DNA from 2 places in the Mobilicoccus sp. genome. Region 1 is predicted to be linked to the other one. Evidence: predicted binding sites of a transcription regulator. Region 1 holds the regulator's gene; the other holds the start of a gene.
The links. Region 1 encodes LexA, which represses DNA repair genes until DNA is damaged. Its sites were predicted from a motif close to TCGAACANNTGTTCGA; they were not measured.

Region 1 (5,599 bases):
AGCCTGGCGATCAGGTGCGCGCACTGGTCGTGACAGGCGACCCGCCGACGATCCGCGCCGGCCCGGGCGCGGTCGTGGCCGCCTCCGACGTCGTGCGTGTCGCGATGCGCGAGGCCACCGCGCCGCTGCCCGCGGACGCCCGGGGCCTCGTGCCCGCGATGATCATCGGCGACCGACGGGCCGTCCCCGAGGACCTCGACGACGCCATGCGGGCCACGGGAATGACCCACCTCACGGCCGTCTCGGGGACGAACTGTTCACTCGTCGTGGGCGGCGCGATGTGGCTCTGCGGCTGGGTGGGGGTCCGGCGCCGCTGGCGTCCGGCGGTGGGACTGTGCGTCCTCGCCGGCTTCGTCGTCCTCGCGCGTCCGGACCCGAGCGTCCTGCGCGCCGCCGTCATGGGGGCGGTCGGGCTCGTGGGGTTCGCGCGGGCGCGGCGGGCGGTCGGACTGGCGTCCCTGGCAGGCGCGGTCCTTCTGTTGCTCGCCGCCGACCCCTGGCTCGGACGATCCTTCGGATTCGCTCTCTCGGTACTCGCCACGCTGGGGCTGCTCGTGTTCGCGCGACCCTGGTCGGACGCCCTCGCCACCGGACTCCGCCTGCCGCGGGTGGTGGCGATCGCGCTAGCGATCCCCCTCGCCGCCCAGGTGACGTGCGCACCGGTGATCGTGCTGCTGCAGGACGAGATCAACGTTGTGGGCGTCCTCACTAACGCCCTCGCCGGCCCACTCGTGGCGCCGGTGACGCTCCTCGGTGCCGGCGTCGCCGTCCTCGCGCCCGTGTGGGCGTGGGGCGCCACGGCCGTGGCGTGGGCAGCGGCACTCCCCGCCCTCGGGATCGCGACGACGGCTCGAGTCGGGGAGACCGCGCCGCTCCGGGCCATCCCGTGGCCGGGTGGCCCCGGCGGGGCCGGCCTGCTCGCGGTGGTGCTCCTCGTCCTCCTCCTCGGCGGGCGGCCCCTGTGGCGCCGGCTGCGGGGCGACCCGCATCGCGGTCCCGGTCGCCCTCGCCCACGGGTGGCACTCACCCTCGTCGCCGTGCTTCTCGTCTCGGTCGGGGCCGCTCTCCTCGTCCGCACGCGCACCGGTTTCCCGGGGCCGGCTCCCCAGGTCGTCATGTGCGACGTCGGGCAGGGAGATGCCTTCGTGCTCCTGTCCGGTCCCGGCCGGGCGGTGGTCATCGACGCCGGACCCGATCCCGACCTCCTCGACGACTGCCTCGACGAGGTGGGCGTGCGCGTCGTGGAGGCCGTGGTGCTCACGCACTTCGACACCGATCACGTCGGAGGGCTCGGGGGTCTGGCCCGGGGCCGCGAGGTCGGGGACGTCGTCGTGTCGACGGCGTCGATGGTCGACGTCCGCCCGCGCGTGGAGCGGTGGTGGCACGACCACGGACACCCCGTCCACGAGGTGGCCCAGGGCGACCGGCTCGCCTGGGGAGGAGTGTCGGCGCTCGTGCGCGGACCACGCCGGACGGGGCCGGCGCGGTCACCCAACGACGGCTCCCTCGTGCTCGACGTCGTCATCGACGGACCGGGCGAGGATGACGCCGTCCGTGGGCTCTTCCTCGCCGACGCCGGTCAGGAGGCCGGCACCGTCGTCCGCACCGACCTACGCAGGTCGTGGGCACCCCCGAACGGTCGCGACATCGGCGGTCCCGCGCACGACAGCGGGGCCGGCGGGACCGAGGACGCGAAGGGGAACGCGGAGATGCCGTTCGACGTCGTCAAGGTCGCCCACCACGGATCGGCCGACCACGATGCCCGCCTCCTCGACCTCGCGGCGGCACCCGTGGCACTCGTCAGCGTCGGCGAGGACAACACCTACGGACACCCCACCCCGAGCCTTCTCTCCCACCTGCAGTCCGCGGGCTCGGTCACCTATCGCTCCGATCACGACGGCTCGGTCGCGGTGCGTAAACAGGAGGGCCGCCTCCTCGTCGTGAGACAACGGGGCCGGGGCTGGTGGTGACCGTGTCGGTCGATCGAGGTGCCGGGGGAGCGAGCGCGAGGTCGAGAGCGTCTGCGGGAACGGCGGGCGTCGCCGAGGGTCAGGCCCGGGCGCGCAGGTCCCGAGAGCTCTCGCAGAGGGCATCGAGTGTCGCCCTCACCGCGGGCACGCGCTCGAGATCGGGGGTGGTGACGACGTGCACGGTGCGGTGCGACGGCGGGTCGAGCGGACGGATCGCGACCCCGGGGTTGGTGATCGCCGCGAGGATGAGATCCGGGATCAGCGCGACGCCGAGGCCTGCGGCGACGAACCCCTGGACGGCGACGTAGTCCTCGGTCTCGTAGCGCACGGCGGGCTCGAAGCCCGCCGCGTGACCGAGGGAGAGCAGATGACCCCGGCAGCGCGGGCATCCCGCGATCCACGTCTCCCCGGCCAACTCGGCGAGGGGGACCACGTCGGCCTCGGCGAGCGGGTGCGTGGGGGGAAGGGCGACCCGCACGGCATCGTCGAGAAGTGCGTGCGTCGTGAGTCCCTCGAGGTCCTCACCGCGCGCCACGTCGGTGCCCTCGTAGGCGAACGCCACGGCGAGGTCGCAGTCTCCGGCCCTGAGCGCGGCGAGCGATTCCGGGGGCTCCGCCTCGGTGAACGTGACGGAGACGTCGGGGTGTCGCTCCGCCATGAGCGCCAACGCGTGGGGGAGCAGGGTGCTCGAGGAGGAGGGGAACGCCATGAGCCGCACCCGCCCCGCCCGGAGACCGGCGATGGCGGCGACCTCGTCCTCGGCCTCGTCGAGGGCCGCGAGAACCGGGCCGGCGTGCCGCACGAGCACCTCGCCGGCCTCGGTGAGCCGGATCGAGCGACCGATGCGCTCGACGAGGACGGTGCCCAGACGCTGTTCGAGTCGCCGCACCATCTGCGAGACCGCCGGCTGGGAATAGCCCAGGGAGGTGGCGGCGCCGGTGAAACTGCCCTCGTCGGCGATGGCTTTCATGACTCTCAGGCCGCCGGCGTCGATCATGCCCCCAGCCTACGGGTGCGTCCGGCCGGGGACACCAAAGCACGGACAACCCGGGCTGAGTGGGCGCCGCCGGGCACCGGGCCACGGCGGGTCACTGCGCCTCCGCCCTTCTCACGAGCAGTGGCGACGACGACCGGTCGGCGGCCGCGTGGTCGAGCCCGCCGTCCCGCGACAGGCGGGCCTCCGGGGGATCCCGAGGACGTCAGATGCTCCGCATGACGGCCGTGACCTTGCCGAGGATCGTGGCCTCGTCCCCGTCGATGGGGTCATAGCTGGGGTTGTGCGGCAGCAGCCAGACGTGGCCGTCGCGTCGCTTGAAGGTCTTGACGGTGGCCTCACCCTCGATCATCGCCGCGACGATGTCACCGTTCTCGGCTGTGGGTTGGGAGCGCACGACGACCCAGTCCCCATCGCAGATCGCGGCGTCGATCATCGAATCGCCCGCGACCTTGAGGAGGAAGAGCCGGCCGTCGCCGACGAGCTCCCGGGGCAGGGGGAAGACGTCCTCGACCATCTCCTCGGCCAGGATGGGGACCCCGGCGGCGATGCGGCCGAGGAGCGGGACGTACGTCGGCTCCGGGCGTGCGTCGCGGTCGATGAGCTCGTCCTGGCCGGAGACGATGGCCTGCGCGATGGCGGCCGCGTCCGCGCCGGGCGGAGGAGCGACGATCTCGAGGGCCCGGGGCCTGTTCGGGTCCTTGCGCAGGTATCCCTTGCGCTCCAGTGCCGAGAGCTGGTGGGCGACGCTGCTCGGGCTGGTGAGCCCCACGGCCTCCCCGATCTCCCGCAGGCTCGGCGGGTACCCGCGCGAGTCCACCGAGATGCGGATGAAGTCGAGCACCTTGCGTTGGCGAGGCGTGAGCCCCGGGGTGTCGCGATGGCGGATCGTGCGGACCTTCTCCACGGCGTGTCCTCTCTGCGTGCTCATCCTGCCGACCGCCGCGCCCCCGGGCCGGCGGACCGCACGCATGGACCGGACCGACGGACGGACCGGTGGCCCGACCCACGTCCGTGGGGGTGTCCACCGCGCTGTCGCGTCGCGTGCCTGTGATGCGTCGTCGCAGGTCGAAGGGTTGTCGGAGGGCTCTGGTCGAATCCCTGCATGGACATCCTACGGTTGCTCGCACAGATGTTTCAAACATCTGTGCGACAGGTGTGGACAGCGTGTCGCGAGTGCGCGATGATCGTAACTGAGTTCGAAGGACACGTGCACGGGTCGACATCGTGCGCGTCGCTCTTCGTCAGGACTGTCTCGCGGTGGTCGCGATGACGGTGGCGACGGTTCGAACGCACTTCCCAGGGTCACGGCGCCCCGCGTCGGGTGACTCGGAGTCGGTGATCGTGAACGTCCGTGACAAGGAGGCTTCGATGACGATTCAGGCGTACGAATGTCGAGCGGCCCGCCGCGAGCAGGTGGCGGTCGCCTCGATCCCGGCGATGGGCGGGGAGATCGTCCTGGGCGGGGAGGAGGTCGTCGGTGGGTCCGTTTCCCGGGCGCCCCGACATCTCCGCGTGGTGCGCGAGGACGAGCGCGTCGCCCGCCCCGGGTTGCGGCTCACGCGTCGGGGCAGGCTCGTCCGCACCCTGCTCGTCTTCGGTGCACTCAGCCTGCTGTCGCTCGTCCTGGCGGCGCGGTGGGCGGCTCCCGACCTGCCACCCACCCACTCGGTCACGGTCCGGGAGGGGCAGTCCCTGTCGCAGATCGCCGAACAGGAACTGCCCATGATCCCCGCCCAGGCCGCGGCGCTGCGCATCCGCCTCGCCAACGGCATGAGCAGCTCGGTCGTCATGAGTGGCCAGTCGCTCGTCATCCCGGGAGATCAGTGACGGTGCGATCCGGCCGGATCCGCACCATGTCGAACGCCCTCGAACGGCGCGCCGGCCACCCTCGAACGGGTGGTCAAGAGTTGGTCAGGTGCGTCCCGAAAGGGCCCCGAGGGCGCCATGGCCCAGGCGGCGGGCAGTAGTCTTCCCGAGGCGCCGGACGCCGGACCTGTCGGGCACCGCCGCACCCTCTCGCAGCTGCCGTGGAATGTGGCCGAATCCGGGATCGCGTCGGCATCGGTGCCCCCGCCATTCGGCGAGATCCGGGCGGTGCGCGCCGGGCGTCGCGGGGTCGCACTCCTGGTGACGCGCGCGACGCGCCGAGGTTTGGCAGCGGGCGCCCGGGGCTCTAACATCCTAGATGTAGTGCTTACACGGATGTGATTCCCCTACATCTAGGGGTTGGGGTAGCGTTCTCGCCCAGGGGTCGGCGGTCATCGGACCGATGTCGCGACCGCTCTCACGGCGTTTCCCCGTGCTGACCAGTTCCACGCCGGTCGGTGTCGCGCCGGGCAGTTCCGCGCAGTCTTCGTCGTTCCGACCCTCGTCCCGTCCTCACCGTTCCAACCGGTTCGTCTCCAGCCGTCTCGTCCGCTCCACCCGGGCCCGAACCCGGGTACGCAGGTCCGTCGCCACCGAAGGGGGTTCTCGTGCACTGTCCGTTCTGCCGCCACACCGACAGCCGCGTCGTGGACAGCCGCCTCGTCGACGATGGCGCCGTCATCCGTCGCCGTCGCCAGTGCGCGTCGTGCGGACGCCGGTTCACCACGACCGAATCCGCGGGCCTCACCGTCATCAAGCGCTCCGG
Region 2 (5,599 bases), on a different contig from region 1:
TCGTGCATGACCAGCACCCCTGGGTCGTCGCCGAGCTGCAGGAGGCGGACTCCGAGGTCGTCAGCGTCTCGGGCTCCCGCGAGTACCTTCTCGTGCGCCGCGTCGAGCGAGAGGCCCGCGCCTAGACCACCCGACCCGGGGCCAGGTCACCGGGGCGCCGACGGCGCGCGTGCCGGGGCCCCCTACCATCGGCGCCGTGATGACGTCTGCTTCCCCCGACGCCCGACAGGAGTCGACACCGTGACGGGCGACCGCGCCTCCGCCGGCCCTCTCGAGTCGTCGACCGACACGACGACCGACAGGACGACCGACACGACGAGCGGGGGACGCCCGCGCGTCACCGTCGGCGTCCTCGCCGTCCAGGGGGACGTCCGCGAGCACCTCGACGCCCTCCGTGAGTGCGGCGCGCACGCGGTCCCGGTACGCCGCGCCTCCGAGCTCGCCGAGGTCGACGGGCTCGTCCTTCCCGGCGGGGAGTCGACGACGATCGACCGTCTCCTGCGCGCGTTCGACCTCGCCGATCCGCTGCGGCGGCGGATCGCCGAGGGGATGCCCGTGTACGGCTCGTGCGCCGGGATGATCCTGCTCGCCGACCGGCTCGTCGAGTCGCATGCGGGGCAGCAGACCCTCGGCGGCATGGACGTACTCGTCCGGCGCAACGCGTTCGGGCGGCAGGTCGACTCGTTCGAGGCCGACCTCGACGTCGCCGCCGATCTGGGCGGCGCGGACGGATCACGTCCCGAGGAGGACGAGGAACGTCGACCCCTCACCGCGGTGTTCATCCGCGCCCCGTGGGTCGAGGAGCTCGGCGAGGACGTCGAGGTGCTCGCCTCGGTCGAGGTCGACGGCGTGAACCGCCCGGTCGCGGTCCGCCAGGGGAGACTGCTCGCGACGTCGTTCCACCCCGAGGTCACCGGCGACCTGCGCGTCCACGCGATGTTCGTCCGCATGGTCCGGGAGTCCCGCGACGCCTCGTGACGCGCGCGCTCCGGGCACGGTTTCACCCGTGCGCGCCGCGACCCGTAGGATTCGCGAAGGCTTTTTCCAGGCGAGGCAGGAGATGCACGATGAGCGGTCACTCCAAGTGGGCGACGACCAAGCACAAGAAGGCGGCGATCGACGCCAAGCGCGGCAAGCTGTTCGCCAAGCTCATCAAGAACATCGAGGTCGCGGCCCGCACCGGCGGCGGTGACCCCGCAGGCAACCCGACGCTCTACGACGCCATCCAGAAGGCGAAGAAGTCCTCGGTCCCCAACGACAACATCGACCGCGCCGTCAAGCGCGGCTCGGGCGCCGAGGCCGGCGGGGCCGACTGGCAGACGATCATGTACGAGGGCTACGCCCCCGGCGGTGTCGCGGTGCTCATCGAGTGCCTCACCGACAACCGCAACCGCGCCGCCACCGAGGTCCGCGTCGCGCTCACCCGCAACGGCGGCTCCCTCGCCGACCCGGGCAGCGTCGCCTACAACTTCGCGCGCAAGGGCGTCGTCATCGTGCCCAAGGAGCAGAAGGACGGGGAGGCCACCGAGGACTCCCTGCTCGAGGTCGTGCTCGATGCCGGCGCGGACGAGGTCGAGGACTTCGGCGACAGCTTCCGGATCATCTCCGAGGCCGGGGACTTCGTCGCCGTGCGCACCGCACTCCAGGAGGCGGGCATCGACTACGACTCGGCCGAGGCCGAGTTCGTCCCCAACCTCCAGGTCGAGCTCGACCTCGAGGGCGCTCGCAAGATGATGCGGGTCGTCGACGCGCTCGAGGACAGCGACGACGTGCAGAACGTCTACGTCAACGGGGACGTCTCCGACGAGGTGGCCGCGCAGCTCGACGACGAGGAGTGAGCCGGCCCCGGGCCCGGTTGTCCGAGGCGAGGTCGCGCGACCGAGCGTCGACGGGTGGACGATCGACGGGCGGTTCCCCAGGGGAACCGCCCGTCGGCGCGTGTCGGCGTGGCGCGGCGGTGATCCGGACCGGGCGCCTCACCCCGTACAGTGTCGATCGAACAGTTGTCCACGCACGCTGACGATCGCGCGTGGGCCGACGGACGAACGGGAGCCGAGGAGGTCGTCGTGCGGGTGTTGGGCGTCGACCCCGGGCTCACGCGCTGCGGCCTCGGGGTCGTGGACGGGGGGGTCGGGGCACCCCTGCGGATGGTCGCGGTCGGGGTCGTGCGCACCCCCTCGTCCGACTCGGTGCCGGAGCGCCTCCTCGCCCTCCAGATCGAGCTGGAGGACTGGATCGAGCGGTACGCCCCCGACGCCATCGCCGTCGAGCGGGTCTTCGCGCGTGGCGACGTGAGCACGATCATGGGCACGGCGCAGGCGAGCGCGATCCCCATGCTCGCGGCCGCGAGTCGGGGCCTGCCCCTCGCACTGCACACCCCGAGCGAGGTCAAGGCGGCCGTCACCGGCAACGGACGCGCCGACAAGGCCCAGGTCACCGCGATGATCACCCGCATCCTCCGGCTCGCGAACCCGCCACGGCCGGCCGACGCCGCCGACGCGCTCGCCCTCGCCGTCTGCCACGTGTGGCGCGGCGGTGCCCAGTCCCGCATCGCCGAGGCCGCAGCGGCCGCAGGTGCCGGCCGCCCGCCCAGCCGCCTGCAGGAGGCGCAACGACGGGCCCGCCGGGGCGTCGGCACCCCCGCCCCCGCCCCGACCGCCACGGCGAGACCCGCCGGCACCACGGCCGGCGCCGGCACCACGGCCGGCGTCCCCGGCGCCGTCACGTCCCGCACGCCAGGAGGCCGCCGATGATCAGCACCCTCACCGGCACCGTGCACCACGTCGGTCTCGACCGTGTCGTCGTCGAGGTCGGTGGCGTGGGCCTCACCGTGCACACGACGCCGTCGACGGCGGCCGCCGCCTACCTCGGGCGCGAGTCACGCCTGTCGACCTCCCTCGTGGTCCGGGAGGACTCCCTCACCCTGTTCGGGTTCGGCACGCCCGAGGAACGCGACCTGTTCGAACTCGTCCAGACGGTGTCCGGCGTCGGCCCCCGGCTCGCGCTCGCCATGCTCGCCGTCCTCGACCCGGCGTCGCTGCGGCTCGCCGTGGCCTCCGGCGACGTGCGCACCCTGACCAAGGTGCCGGGGATCGGCAAGAAGGGCGCCGAGCGGTTGGTCCTCGAACTGCGCGATAAGATCGCCGAACCCGAGGCGGTCGGTACCGGCGGGGACGTCGCGAGGCCGACCGCGGCGCCCGAGGCCACCCGGCGAGACCCGGTCCGCGAGGCCCTCGTCGGGTTGGGCTGGAACGCCAGACAGGCCGAGAGCGCGATCGACGCGGTCCTCGCCCGTGAAGGCGATGACGTCATCAGCGTGCCGGCACTGCTCAAGGCCTCGCTGCGGGAGCTCGGCCGATGACCCGCGGCGAAGGAGGCACGGCGGATCACGACGACGGGTTCGGACGGGACGACGAGGTCCGACAGGACGACGGCTCCTACGAGGTGGGCGCGCGCATCGTCGACCCGGCGGCGATCGAGGGCGACGAGCAGCGCGTCGAGGCGGCCTTGCGTCCGCGCAGGCTCGAGGACTTCCCCGGGCAGCCACGGGTGCGCGAGCAGCTCGCCCTCGTGCTGGAGGCCGCCCGCCGTCGTGGCGCGCCGCCGGACCACATCCTGCTCTCCGGGCCTCCCGGGCTCGGCAAGACGACCCTCGCGATGATCACCGCCGCCGAGCTCGAGGCGCCCCTGCGGGTGACGAGCGGCCCGGCGATCCAACACGCGGGCGACCTCGCCTCCATCCTGTCCTCGCTCACCGAGGGCGAGGTGCTCTTCCTCGACGAGATCCACCGGATGAGCCGCGCCGCCGAGGAGATGCTGTACCTCGCGATGGAGGACTTCAGGGTCGACATCATCGTGGGCAAGGGCCCCGGAGCGACGGCGATCCCGCTCGAACTCGCCCCGTTCACCGTCGTCGGCGCGACGACCCGAGCCGGGTTGTTGCCGGCACCGCTGCGGGACCGGTTCGGGTTCACCGGACACCTCGACTTCTACGAGACCGACGATCTCGAGACGATCCTGCGCCGCTCCGCCACGCTGCTCGGCATCGAGGCGGACGCCCCCGGGATCCACGAGATCGCGCGTCGCTCGCGCGGCACACCCCGCATCGCCAACCGCCTCCTGCGCCGCGTGCGGGACTGGGCGCAGGTGCACGGTCGCCACGTCGTCGACCTCGCCGCCGCCCACGCGGCCCTCGCGCTCTTCGACGTCGACGCCTCCGGGCTCGACCGGCTCGACCGCGGGGTCCTCGAGGCCCTGTGCCGCCGGTTCTCCGGCGGGCCGGTGGGACTGTCCACCCTCGCGGTCGCCGTGGGGGAGGAGCCCGACACCGTGGAGACCGTCGCCGAGCCGTACCTCGTGCGCGAGGGATACATGGTCCGCACCCCTCGTGGCCGTATGGCGACGGCGCAGACCTGGGCCCACCTCGGGCTGCGCCCACCCGCCGGCGTCCCGGCCGCCTGGACGACCCCCGAAGCCTCCTTCGACGGCGGCGACGCCCCCACCCTCCCGCTCGAGGACCCCCGCTGAGCCCGTCACCCCGGGGGGATGACGCACATCGTGTCCACGGTCGGGTCGCGGTCGCGGTCGGCGGAGGTCGGTCCCGCGGGTCGGGGTCTCCTGGTGAGCTCGGTGTCCTGACACGGGCGTCCGACCAGGTCGTTCTCAGGTCCGTCGTCGGCGCGGCACGTTGGCGTGCGGCCCTGAGCGTCACCTAGACTCGTTCGGGTGCTCCCCCTGAGGGGGTGCCTCCCGGGGCGCGGGGGACGGCGTCCCGCGACCGCGCCGGTGACCCGGCCGCTCCGCCGACAACCGGTGCGGGCGTGCCGCCACCGGATCGCCCGACACGACGACGAGGACTCGATGGACCACCCCACCGGCACGGCCCCGCTCCGGCGGCCCGGCCTCGACGCCGGCTCGGCGCCCGCGCATCTCCTCACCTCCCCGGGACACCCCTCCCTCGACCTCGACGAGCAGGACTGAGCATGGCCAACGCGAACCACCGATCCTCCTGGCGCACCCTGGGTGCGTTGGGCGCGATCCTTCTCGCCCTCGTCATCGGGGTGTTCTCCTCCGTGCAGTGGGGCGGCGGGCAGTGGACGCCCAAGCTCGGCCTCGACCTGGAGGGAGGCACGCAGATGATCCTCGCCCCCCAGGTGGGTGAGGGTGTCGAGGTCAACGAGCAGCAGCTCTCCCAGGCGGTCGACATCATGCGCGCCCGCGTCGACTCCCAGGGCGTCGCCGAGGCCGAGGTCGCGACCCTCGGCTCCAACGTCGTCGTCAGCGTCCCCGGTGAGATGACGAAGGAGCAGGAGGAGTCGCTGCGGCAGTCCTCCCAGATGCGATTCCGCCCCGTCCTCGCGATGCTGCCCGCGCAGCCCGAGCCGACCCCTGCGCCGACCGGCACGAGCGCTCCCACGGGCGCGCCGACGCCGGGGGCGAGTCCCTCGGGTACGCAGAGCGTCGCGCCTGGCGGGAAGGCTCGTCCCACGGCGACGCCCACGCCCACGCCTACGGCGACGCGCACGGCGAACGCCGTCGCGCCCGAGGCGTTGAAGGCCGACGCCGCGACGGCGGACGCGCGCGCCGGTTCGCGGCCCGC

Region 2: a site for LexA is predicted at 1,996-2,011, ahead of ruvC (crossover junction endodeoxyribonuclease RuvC). Genes of this name have one in related genera too.

Annotation. Positions count from the first base shown of each region.
Region 1 is NZ_DAMBGD010000004.1:161,264-166,862, reverse strand. It holds gene RT054_RS05200 (ComEC/Rec2 family competence protein) at 1-1,970, shown strand, start outside; gene RT054_RS05195 (LysR substrate-binding domain-containing protein) at 2,050-2,967, opposite strand; gene lexA (transcriptional repressor LexA) at 3,170-3,895, opposite strand; gene RT054_RS05185 (LysM peptidoglycan-binding domain-containing protein) at 4,336-4,794, shown strand; gene nrdR (transcriptional regulator NrdR) at 5,442-5,599, shown strand, end outside.
Region 2 is NZ_DAMBGD010000003.1:130,853-136,451, reverse strand. It holds gene RT054_RS03765 (hypothetical protein) at 1-125, shown strand, start outside; gene pdxT (pyridoxal 5'-phosphate synthase glutaminase subunit PdxT) at 241-978, shown strand; gene RT054_RS03755 (YebC/PmpR family DNA-binding transcriptional regulator) at 1,068-1,838, shown strand; gene ruvC (crossover junction endodeoxyribonuclease RuvC) at 2,067-2,753, shown strand; gene ruvA (Holliday junction branch migration protein RuvA) at 2,750-3,361, shown strand; gene ruvB (Holliday junction branch migration DNA helicase RuvB) at 3,358-4,527, shown strand; gene secD (protein translocase subunit SecD) at 4,983-5,599, shown strand, end outside.